3 regions of the Castellaniella sp. GW247-6E4 genome follow, and region 1 is predicted to be linked to each of the others. Evidence: predicted binding sites of a transcription regulator. Region 1 holds the regulator's gene; each other region holds the start of a gene.
The links. The regulator HrcA, encoded in region 1, represses chaperone genes, less so after heat shock. The targets are predictions, from matches to a motif close to TTAGCACTCNNNNNNNNNGAGTGCTAA.

Region 1 (3,274 bases):
GCGCCGGTCTCGCCCGAGAACACGGTGAAGCCGGCTTCGAAGTCGAGGCCGGCCTGGGTGACGATGACGAAGTCGTTGATGTGCAGCTCGCGCAGCATGGCATGGACCGGTCTCAGTCGGTGTCCGTGTCGGCGTCCGCATCGGGGTCGCCCCAGGGGTGCAGCATGCGGTTCCAGTTGAGTTTGCTGCGCAGGGTGGCGAAATAGCTGTAGCCGGTCGGGTGCAGGAAGCGCACGCGATGGGGGCTGCGGCGCACGTCGATGCGGTCGCCTTCTTGGCAGTTGGACCAGGTCTGCATGTCGAAGTGGATACTGGCGCCCGACTCGACCCGGCCCAGGGCCCGGATGGTGATATTCAGCACGCCGTCCTCGGGCAGGGCGATCGGGCGGTTGGACAAGGTCTGGGGAGCGACCGGCACCAGCACCAGGGCCTTGACCTGCGGATGCAGAATGGGGCCGTTGGCCGACAGGGCATAGGCGGTGGAGCCGGTGGGTGTGGCGATGATCAGGCCGTCGGCGCGCTGGCTGTACATGAAGGCGCCGTTGAACTGGACGCGCAGCTCGATCATGCCGCCGCGTCCGGCGCGGTTGATGATGACGTCGTTGAGCGCCAGCCCGGAATACATCTGCTCGGCGCCGCGCATGACGCGGCCTTCGAGCAGGATGCGTTCGTCGAGCTCGTAGCCGCCATTGAGGATGCTGGCGATGGCCTCGTCGGCGCTGCCCAGGGGAATGTCGGTGATGAAGCCCAAGCGGCCGTGGTTGATGCCGATCATGGAGACGCCGCTGGTGGCCAGGCGCCGGGCGGCGCCCAGCATGGTGCCGTCGCCCCCCATGATGATGGCCAGGTCGGCGCGCTGGCCGATGTCCTCGAATGAGGCCAGGGGGTATTCCGCGATACCGGTGTTGCGGCCGGTATCCGCCTCGATCAGCACGTCGCAGCCCGCGTGGCGCAGGGTGCCGGCGAGCCGGCGCAGCGGCGCATCGAGGCCGCTATCCTGGTATCGGCCCACGATGGCCACGGTTTTGAAGTGCATGGGACGGAATACCTCGCCGATTAATGGAATAATAGGGGCAGAATCCGATTATAGGGGGATGCTCGGCGCTGCGCTGCGGTAGATGCCGCAGGACGAGCCTCCCGGTACTGGGACGGCACATGGATGACAGAGCCAAGGCGCTGCTCAAGGCGCTGATCGAACGCTACATCGACGATGGACAGCCGGTGGGCTCGCGCACGCTTTCAAAGATGTTCGATCTGTCGCCGGCGACCATCCGCAATGTGATGGCCGATCTCGAGGACCTGGGTCTGATCCACAGCCCCCACACCTCGGCGGGGCGCGTGCCCACGCCGCTGGGCTACCGGATGTTTGTCGATACCTTGTTGACGGTGCAGCCCTACGAGGCTGGCTCGGCGGAGCGCATGCAGGAATTCCTGCCGGCGGCCGAGCCCGGCCGGGCGGTGGCCGCGGCCGCCTCGCTGTTGTCGAACCTGTCGCAGTTCGCGGGCGTGGTGCTGACCCCCAAGCGCTCGCAGGTGTTTCGCCACATCGAGTTCATCCGGCTGTCCGACCGGCGCGTCCTGCTGATCATTGTCACGCCCGAGGGCGATGTCCAGAATCGCATCTTGTTCGTGACTCGCGAGTACACCGAGGTCGAACTGCTCGAGGCCAGTAATTTCTTCAACCGGAATTTCTCGGGGCGATCTTTCCACGAGGTGCGCCGGGCGCTGGCCGGCGAGCTCTCGTCCCTGCGGACCGACATCTCCCGGCTGATGCAGGCGGCGGTCGAGGCGGGCACCAGCACCGAGACGTCCGACGACGAGGCGGTGGTGATCTCGGGCGAGGGAAAGCTGCTCGGGATCTCCGAGATGACCGCCGACATGGACCGCCTGCGGCGCCTGTTCGCCCTGTTCGAGCAAAAGACCGACCTGCTGCATCTGCTCGATGTCTCCAGCCATGCCCAGGGGGTGCAGATCTATATCGGAGGCGACTCGCGACTGGTGCCTCTCGAGGATGTCTCGGTCATCACCGCGCCCTACGGCGTGGACGGCAAGGTCATCGGCACGCTGGGGGTGATCGGCCCCTCGCGCATGGCCTACGAGCGCGTCATCCCCATCGTCGATCTCACCGCCCGCATGCTCTCAAACGCCCTTGGCCATTCGGCCTCCTGAGGGCGCTGGGCCCCCCGCACCTCGATAGACCCCTCGTTTCCGCCATCCATTCACATGTCCCGTTTCCTGCCCGAACTCCCGGATCCCACCGCCTTGGATCTCGATGCCCCCGATGCGGGGCCCGGCCCGCTGGGCGTCTTGCTGATCAACCTCGGCACGCCCGACGAGCCGACGCCCGCGGCGGTGCGCCGCTACCTGGGCGAGTTCCTGTCGGACCCCCGCGTGGTCGAGCTGCCGGCCGCGCTGTGGCAGGTGATCCTGCGCCTGTTCGTGCTTACCCGGCGCCCGGCGGCCGTGGCGCCGAAGTACCGCGAGATCTGGTTCGAGCGCGGTTCGCCGCTGCTGGTGTACAGCCGCGACCTGGCCGATGCGGTGGCCGCGGACCTGGCCGGGCGCGGCCTCGACGCGCGCGTGCGCCTGGCGATGCGCTATGGAAATCCCTCGATCCCCGCGGGTGTCGACGCCCTGCGCGCGGAGGGCTGCGGCCGCATCCTGGTGGCGCCCATGTATCCACAGTACGCCGCCAGCACGATGGCGACCGCGGTCGATGCGGTGTGCGCTTACGCCGCGCGACTGCGCCGCCAGCCGGCGCTGCGTTTCATGGCCTCGTTTCCCCGGGATCCGGCCTATATCGAGGCGCTGCTGGAGGCCCTGCGGACGCATTGGGCGGCCGCCGGCGTTCCCGACCGCGTGCTGCTGAGCTTTCATGGCCTGCCCGAGGCCTCGGTGCGCCGGGGCGACCCCTATTTCCGCGAATGCATGACCACCGCCCGCGCCTTGCGCGAGCGACTGGGCGCCGACGGCGCCCGCCTGCACGTGGCCTTCCAGAGCCGTTTCGGCGCCGCGCCCTGGTTGCAGCCCTATACGCTGCCCACCTTGCGGGATTGGGCGCGCGAGGGGGTGGGCACGGTCGACGTGATGTGTCCGGGCTTCCTGGCCGACTGCCTGGAGACCCTCGAGGAAATCGATATGCAGTGTCGCGAGGCCTTTCTCGGCGCGGGCGGTGGGCAATTCCGCTACGTGCCCTGTCTGAACGCGGCGCCGGGCTGGGCGCGGGGCTATGCGGGCCTGATCGCGCGCGATCTGGGCGGCTGGGCTTGAGGGG
Region 2 (3,274 bases), on a different contig from region 1:
TCTGCGGTCGATGTGTAGGGACGCCCTACAAGAATAGCGGTTTTAGGGCCGCTCCGGCTGGAAGGATGTAAAAAAACCCACGCGGTGAACTGGAAGGTTTGCCCACGATTGCGTACGATGGCGCTTCTGAACCCTGGATTTTGAGTCATGCCGGCATCGCTGCTATCGGGCCTTTCGATCGACGCTCTGGTCATCCGCATGGTCGCGACGGCATTCGTCGTGATCGCCGTCACCTGGTCGGTGGGGGCGTTCGGTCCGCGCATCGGCGGGGCGCTGGCGGGCTTGCCGATCGTGCTTGGCCCCGGCTTTTATTTCCTCGGCGCCCAGGCCTCCGCGCCCTTCATCGCGCAGGCCGCCACATATGCCCTGCTGTCGCTGTGCGCCACCCAGCTCTTTTTGCTGGCCTACCTCGCGGCGGCGCGTCGGGCGAGGCCCCTGGCGGCCCTGGCCGGCGCCCTCACGGTCTGGCTGCTGTCCGCGGCCATGCTCCGTCTCCTGCCCGCCGAGGTCTGGCTGGCGGCGACGCTGTTTGCCCTGGCGACATGGGCCTGCTGGTCCATCGGTGCGCGGTTCCTGTCCCCTGTCCCCACGGCCAAAGGCAAAGTCGGCGGCACCGGCCTGCTGCTCCTGAGGGGGCTGTTGGCCGGCGTGCTGGTGGCCGCCGTCACCACCTTGAACCAGCGGCTGGGATCGGCCGGGTCGGGGCTGCTGCTGGCCTTTCCGATCGGCTACACCGTGATCGCGGTGACGATCCATCAGCGCATCGGCAGCGCCAGCGTGATCGCCACCTTGCGCTCGGCGCTGCTCGGGACTGTCAGCCTGGCAGGCTTCTGCGCCACGCTGGCGCTCGCGATCACGCTCGGACCATGGCAGGCGGCGTTGGGGATTGCACTGGCGGCATCGGTCGCCATCACGCTCTGGCTGGTTCAGGCCGCGGCGAGAAAATCCCGCGCATCGCCCGCCGGCGACGCCTTCGAGGTAAAAAAAAGGGATACCCATGCAGGTATCCCGTGAACATCCGCTTCGATAGGGAGGGGAAGAGGAGAAGCTGAAGCGGACGACAAGACCCTCGCGGCCCCGGAGGACCGACGGACGAGTCCATGACGAATTAGTCCGACCGCGTGGTGAAAAGTTTCCACTCGGCGGCCATCGAAGTGAAAAAAATTATGACCGCGTCGCGGCGCAAGACGCGGCCGGGTCCGCCGGGCTCAGGCCACCAGTGCCTCGTGCTGCTCGGCCAGCGCCGCGCGCAGTTTCTTGAACGCCGCTGCCTCGATCTGGCGCACACGCTCGGCGGAAATGCCGTACTCCTGGGCCAGCTCATGCAGCGTGGCACCGCCCTCGTCGCGCAGCCAGCGCGCCCGTACGATACGCTGGGAACGGGGATCGAGGGCCTCGATGGCCTGCTCGAGCCCGACGCCGTGGAGCGTGTCGCGATCGCGGCGGGCCAGCACCTGGGAGGGTTCTTCGCCTTCGGCCGAGAGCCAGGAAATCGGCGTGAACGCGTCCTCGTCGCCCCGAGGCGATTCGAGGGCACACTCACCGCCCGAAAGACGCACCTCCATTTCGGAGACATCCTCGGGGCGGACGTTCAACTCGCGGGCAATGTCATCGATCTGCCCCGGCGCCAAGGTCTGGCCATCCGGACGCATGCGGCGCAGGTTGAAGAACAGCTTGCGCTGCGCCTTGGTGGTGGCAACCTTGACCAGGCGCCAGTTACGCACGACGTACTCGTGGATTTCGGCCCGGATCCAATGGACCGCGAAGGACACCAGCCGCACGCCGCGATCGGGATCGAAGCGCCGCACGGCCTTCATCAGGCCGATATTGCCCTCTTGGATGAGGTCGGCGTGCGCCAGGCCATACCCTAGATACTGGCGGGCGACGGACACGACCAGGCGCAAGTGCGACATCACCAACTGCCCGGCGGCACCCAGATCATCCTCGTCGCGCAGGCGGCGGCCCAGGTCGGCCTCCTGCTCGGCGCTCAGCATCGGCAGGCGATTGACGGCACTGATGTATGCCTCGATCGTGCCCAACGCACCCGGATTGGAGATCGCCACGGCCAGATTGGCCGGCGCGAGCGCCAGGGATTGCGAAGAATTGCTCATGTTCGATTGGTCCTCGAAAGGGAGATTCCCAGTGATATGTTAGCACTCTATGGTGTAGAGTGCTAATTTTCGGCTGCCTTACCGTGGGACCGCGCGGGCGCTGGAAAGTTCCCCGATCCTGGGCCGATCCGCCATCATATAATGGCGTACCCCTCGCAAAAAATACCCATGACGTCGGCCTCCACCGCTATGCCCGAGCGCCGCTCGCGCAACCTGACCCAGAACGTCGTCGCCGTGCTGTCCGAGCGCATTCGCAACGGCGAGTTCCACGTCGGCGAAAAACTGCCCACCGAGTCCGAGTTGATGGAGGCCTTCGGCGTCAGCCGCACGGTGATCCGCGAGGCCATCTCGCGGCTGCAGGCGGCGGGCCTGGTCGAGACGCGGCACGGCATCGGCACGTTCCTGCTCGAGCCCCAGAGCGGACAGCGTCTGCGCATCCATGCCGAGGACATCCTCACGATGCTCGACATCATGGCGATCCTGGAACTGCGCATCAGCCTCGAGACCGAGGCTGCCGGCCTCGCGGCGCAACGGCGCACCGAGGCCCAGGTCCAGCAGTTGCGCGGCATCCTCGACGAATTCGCCCAGCATATCCAGAAAAATACCGGCAACGCGGTCGTGGCCGACATCGCGTTCCACCTGCTGGTGGCCACGGCCACAGGCAACCGCTACTTCCACGACATCCTCAAGCAATTGGGCGAGGCGCTCATTCCGCGCACCCGCATCGACTCGGCTGCGCTGGCCGAAGACGGCCACGGCAACTATCTGCACCGGGTCCACCTCGAGCACGAGGACATCTACAGCGCCATTGCGCGCAAGGACCCGGACGCGGCCCGCGCCGCCATGCGCACACACCTGGCCAACAGCCGCGAACGGCTGCGCAAGGCCCAGGAACTCGTCCGTCAGCCGGGATAGCCCGCGGCAAATCCAATCGGGGCTCAGGGCAGCTCGAGCTCGGCCACCAGAGGGGCGTGATCCGAGAGCTGCTTCCAGGGAGCGCCGTACAGGACGCGCGCCCGCCGCACGGCAAAACCACGCTGATAGATCCGATCCAGGCGCAGCCAGGGAAAGGCCGCCGGGAATGTGCGCGGCGGCAGCGTCAGGCGGGCACCACCGTTGATGCCGAGCTCGGGCACGCTCGCCAGGCCACGGTCTGCAGTCCA
Region 3 (3,274 bases), on a different contig from region 1:
ACAGGCCGGTTTCCTCGGAGATCACCGTGCCACCGGTCAGGATGGCGATGTCCTCGAGCATGGCCTTGCGGCGGTCGCCGAAGCCCGGCGCCTTGACGGCGGTGGTCTTGAGGATGCCGCGGATGTTGTTGACGACTAGGGTGGCCAGGGCCTCGCCCTCGACGTCCTCGGCCACGATCAGCAGCGGACGGCTGGACTTGGCGACTTGCTCGAGCACCGGCAGCAGGTCGCGGATGTTGCTGATCTTCTTGTCGAAAATCAGGATGTACGGATCATCCAGGACGGAGACTTGCTTGTCGGGGTTGTTGATGAAGTAGGGCGACAGGTAGCCGCGGTCGAATTGCATGCCTTCGACGACGTCCAGCTCGTTTTCCAGGGATTTGCCATCCTCGACGGTGATCACGCCTTCCTTGCCGACCTTGTCCATCGCGTTGGCGATGATCTCGCCCACCGAGGCGTCGCTGTTGGCCGAGATCGAGCCGACCTGGGCGATGGCCTTGCTGGTGGTGCAGGGCTTGGAGAGCTTGTGCAGTTCGTCGACGGCGACCGCGACGGCCTTGTCGATGCCGCGCTTGAGGTCCATCGGGCTGATGCCGGCGGCCACGTACTTGAGGCCTTCCTCGACGATGGATTGGGCCAGCACGGTGGCAGTGGTGGTGCCGTCACCGGCATTGTCGGAGGTCTTGGAGGCGACTTCCTTGACCAGTTGTGCGCCGATGTTCTCGAACTTGTCCTTCAGTTCGATTTCCTTGGCGACGGACACACCGTCCTTGGTCACGGTGGGGGCGCCGAACGAACGGTCCAGCACGACGTTGCGGCCCTTGGGGCCCATGGTGGTCTTGACGGCGTTGGCGAGGATGTTGACGCCACGGACGATGCGCGAACGGGCGTCGTCACCGAAGAAAACTTGCTTTGCAGCCATGTTGAATTCCTTGAATGATGTACAGTGCGCGAGGCTTACTGGATGACGGCGAAGATCTCGTCCTCGCGGATGACGAGGACTTCCTCGCCATCGACCTTGACGGACTGGCCGGCATACTTGCCGAACAGCACCTTGTCGCCGACCTTCAGGTCAACGGGCAGGACCTTGCCGTCCTCGGTGCGCTTGCCGGGGCCGACGGCCAGGACTTCGCCCTGATCGGGCTTTTCAGCCGCGCTATCAGGGATGACGATACCCGAGGCGGTGGTGCGCTCGTTGTCCAGACGCTTGACGATCACGCGATCGTGCAAAGGACGCAGTGCCATGGAGGAACTCCTAGAAAGAATTAAGGAAACGCGGGAGATGCCGTGCGGTGCAAGGCGCTTGTTAGCACTCATCTCCATCGAGTGCTAATTATAAGGACGATCACGGGATATTCAAGAGGGGGACAGGGGTTGTTACAAATGATCGCCGGCGGCGCTGACTGCCGTTCGCGACAGCCGCGCTGGTGTTGATGGACCCAGCGATCCCAGCGCTGGCCCTTGTCTGGGCCGGGGTTTCACCGTGGACTCGCGGACGAGCGCAGGCAGGCATGGGCGCCGCCCGCGATCGCCTGCGCCAGCGCTCTGATGGTATCGGGCCTGGCGAGGCGTGCCGCCTCATCCGGATTGGCGATCACGCCCGCCTCGATCAGCACGGCCGGCATGGCCGCGGTCCGTAGCACCACCAGGTCGTCGTAGCGGTGGATGCCCCGGCGGTGATCGACAAAGGGGCGGTTCTCGCCGGCCACCGGCTCGGCGTGGTAGTTGGAGGGGCGTTCCCCGGCGGCCAGCAGCGCGTCGCCGATCGAGCGGGCGCAGCGCAGGCTGTCCGCGTACCGCGGGTTGCGCGGGGAGACGAAGATCGAATAGCCGGCGAACTCGTGTTGCCGCCCCGCGTCGATATACCGCGCCTGTATCGAATCATGGTGGATGGATACGAAGAGGTCGGTGTCTGGCGCGTCCGCCGCTCGCCGCGCCAGGGGAATGCCGGCCGCGCCGCCCTCCATCCGCGTCACGCGTTCTCCCAGCGCCGCCAGCGCGCGGGCGAGCGCGGCGGTCAGCTCCCGGTTGTACAGGTATTCGGTCCGGCCGCTGGCCGCGCGCGCACCCGGCTGCGCCGGCGCGTGGCCCGCATCCACCAGAATGTGCGCGGCCCACGCGGCCGGCGGGCCGCCGGCGATGAGCAGGGCTGCGAGCAGGCAGCGCGCGAGGCGCTCGCGGAAAGGGCGGGGCGGTGCCATGGGGCCGATCCTGCGGGGGCGCGGCCTGGCGCGGCTTACTTGAACACCGCAGGCAGGGTTTCGATGACGACTTGCCGGCCGTCCTGGACCTCGACCACATAGCTTTCGCGCGCCAGGTCACCCTTGTCGTCGTAGTGCACGTCCATCAGGATGCCGGGATGATCCTTGGCCGAAAGGCTCAAGCCCTTCATCATCGCCGCCAGTGCCTCCGGGTCGATCCGGCCCACGCGCTCGGTGGCCGCCTTCAGGATGTACATGCCGGTGTAGCCCTTCAGGCCGTCATGGCTGCTTTTGTAGCCGTAGGTTTTTTCGAAGCGTTGCGCAAAATCCCGCACCAGGGGATTGGGGGCATCGATGGTCAGTCCGACGTGGCCGCGCGCGCCCTCGGCGGCCCCGCCCGCCAGGTCGATCACGCTTTGCTGCATGATGGTGGTCTCGCCGATGATGGGCTTATCCCAGCCTTGCTTTTTCAGCTCGCCCAGCAGGCGCGCGGATTCCTCGACATTCAGGTAGGCGAACAGCAGATCGGCCTTGCTGCGCGTGAGCTGCAGGACGGGGCTGGAGAAATCGAGCTGGCCCTGGCTCGTCGGAACTTCCACCGCGATCGGCATGCCCAGTTTTTTGAGTGTCGGGGCGATGACATCCAGGCCGCCCTTGCCGAAATCGTTGTTGACATAGACGATCCCCACCGATTTACCCGGCGCGATGCTCGCCATGTAGTGGGCGGCCTTGGGCATGGCCTTGGCCTGGGAAAACGAGGTGCGGAAAACGTAGGGATTGCCGCGCTCGGTGATGCTGGAGGCCTCGCCCCCGACGAAATTCGGAACGTGCGCCTCGCGCGCGACCTCCATGCTCACCAGCACCGAGCCGGAGAAGATCGGCCCCATGATCGCGTACGCGCCGTCGTCGACCGCCTTGGTGGCCATCGCCTTGGCGATCAAGGGGTTGGATTGCGAATCCAGGACCGGCGCCTCAATCTGGTCGCCCAGGATTCCGCCCGAGGCGTTGATCTCGTCGACCGCCAGCTTGACCCCGTCCTTGAAAGGCTCGCCGGAGGCGGCGCCCGGGCCCGT

Region 2: rpoH (RNA polymerase sigma factor RpoH) is a predicted target of HrcA. The motif match lies at 2,151-2,177, and genes of this name have one in related genera.
Region 3: ABS761_RS05040 (co-chaperone GroES) is a predicted target of HrcA. The motif match lies at 1,307-1,333, and genes of this name have one in related genera.

What each region holds. Positions count from the first base shown of each region.
Region 1 is NZ_JBELOI010000010.1:59,766-63,039, reverse strand. Features, by position in the region: gene recN (DNA repair protein RecN) at 1-98, opposite strand, end outside; gene ABS761_RS12950 (NAD kinase) at 113-1,036, opposite strand; gene hrcA (heat-inducible transcriptional repressor HrcA) at 1,156-2,169, shown strand; gene hemH (ferrochelatase) at 2,224-3,270, shown strand.
Region 2 is NZ_JBELOI010000002.1:208,179-211,452, reverse strand. Features, by position in the region: gene ABS761_RS04080 (hypothetical protein) at 148-1,014, shown strand; gene rpoH (RNA polymerase sigma factor RpoH) at 1,209-2,111, opposite strand; gene ABS761_RS04070 (FadR/GntR family transcriptional regulator) at 2,280-3,026, shown strand; gene ABS761_RS04065 (endonuclease/exonuclease/phosphatase family protein) at 3,050-3,274, opposite strand, start outside.
Region 3 is NZ_JBELOI010000002.1:407,356-410,629, forward strand. Features, by position in the region: gene groL (chaperonin GroEL) at 1-922, opposite strand, end outside; gene ABS761_RS05040 (co-chaperone GroES) at 958-1,245, opposite strand; gene ABS761_RS05045 (N-acetylmuramoyl-L-alanine amidase family protein) at 1,479-2,201, opposite strand; gene ABS761_RS05050 (ABC transporter substrate-binding protein) at 2,237-3,274, opposite strand, start outside.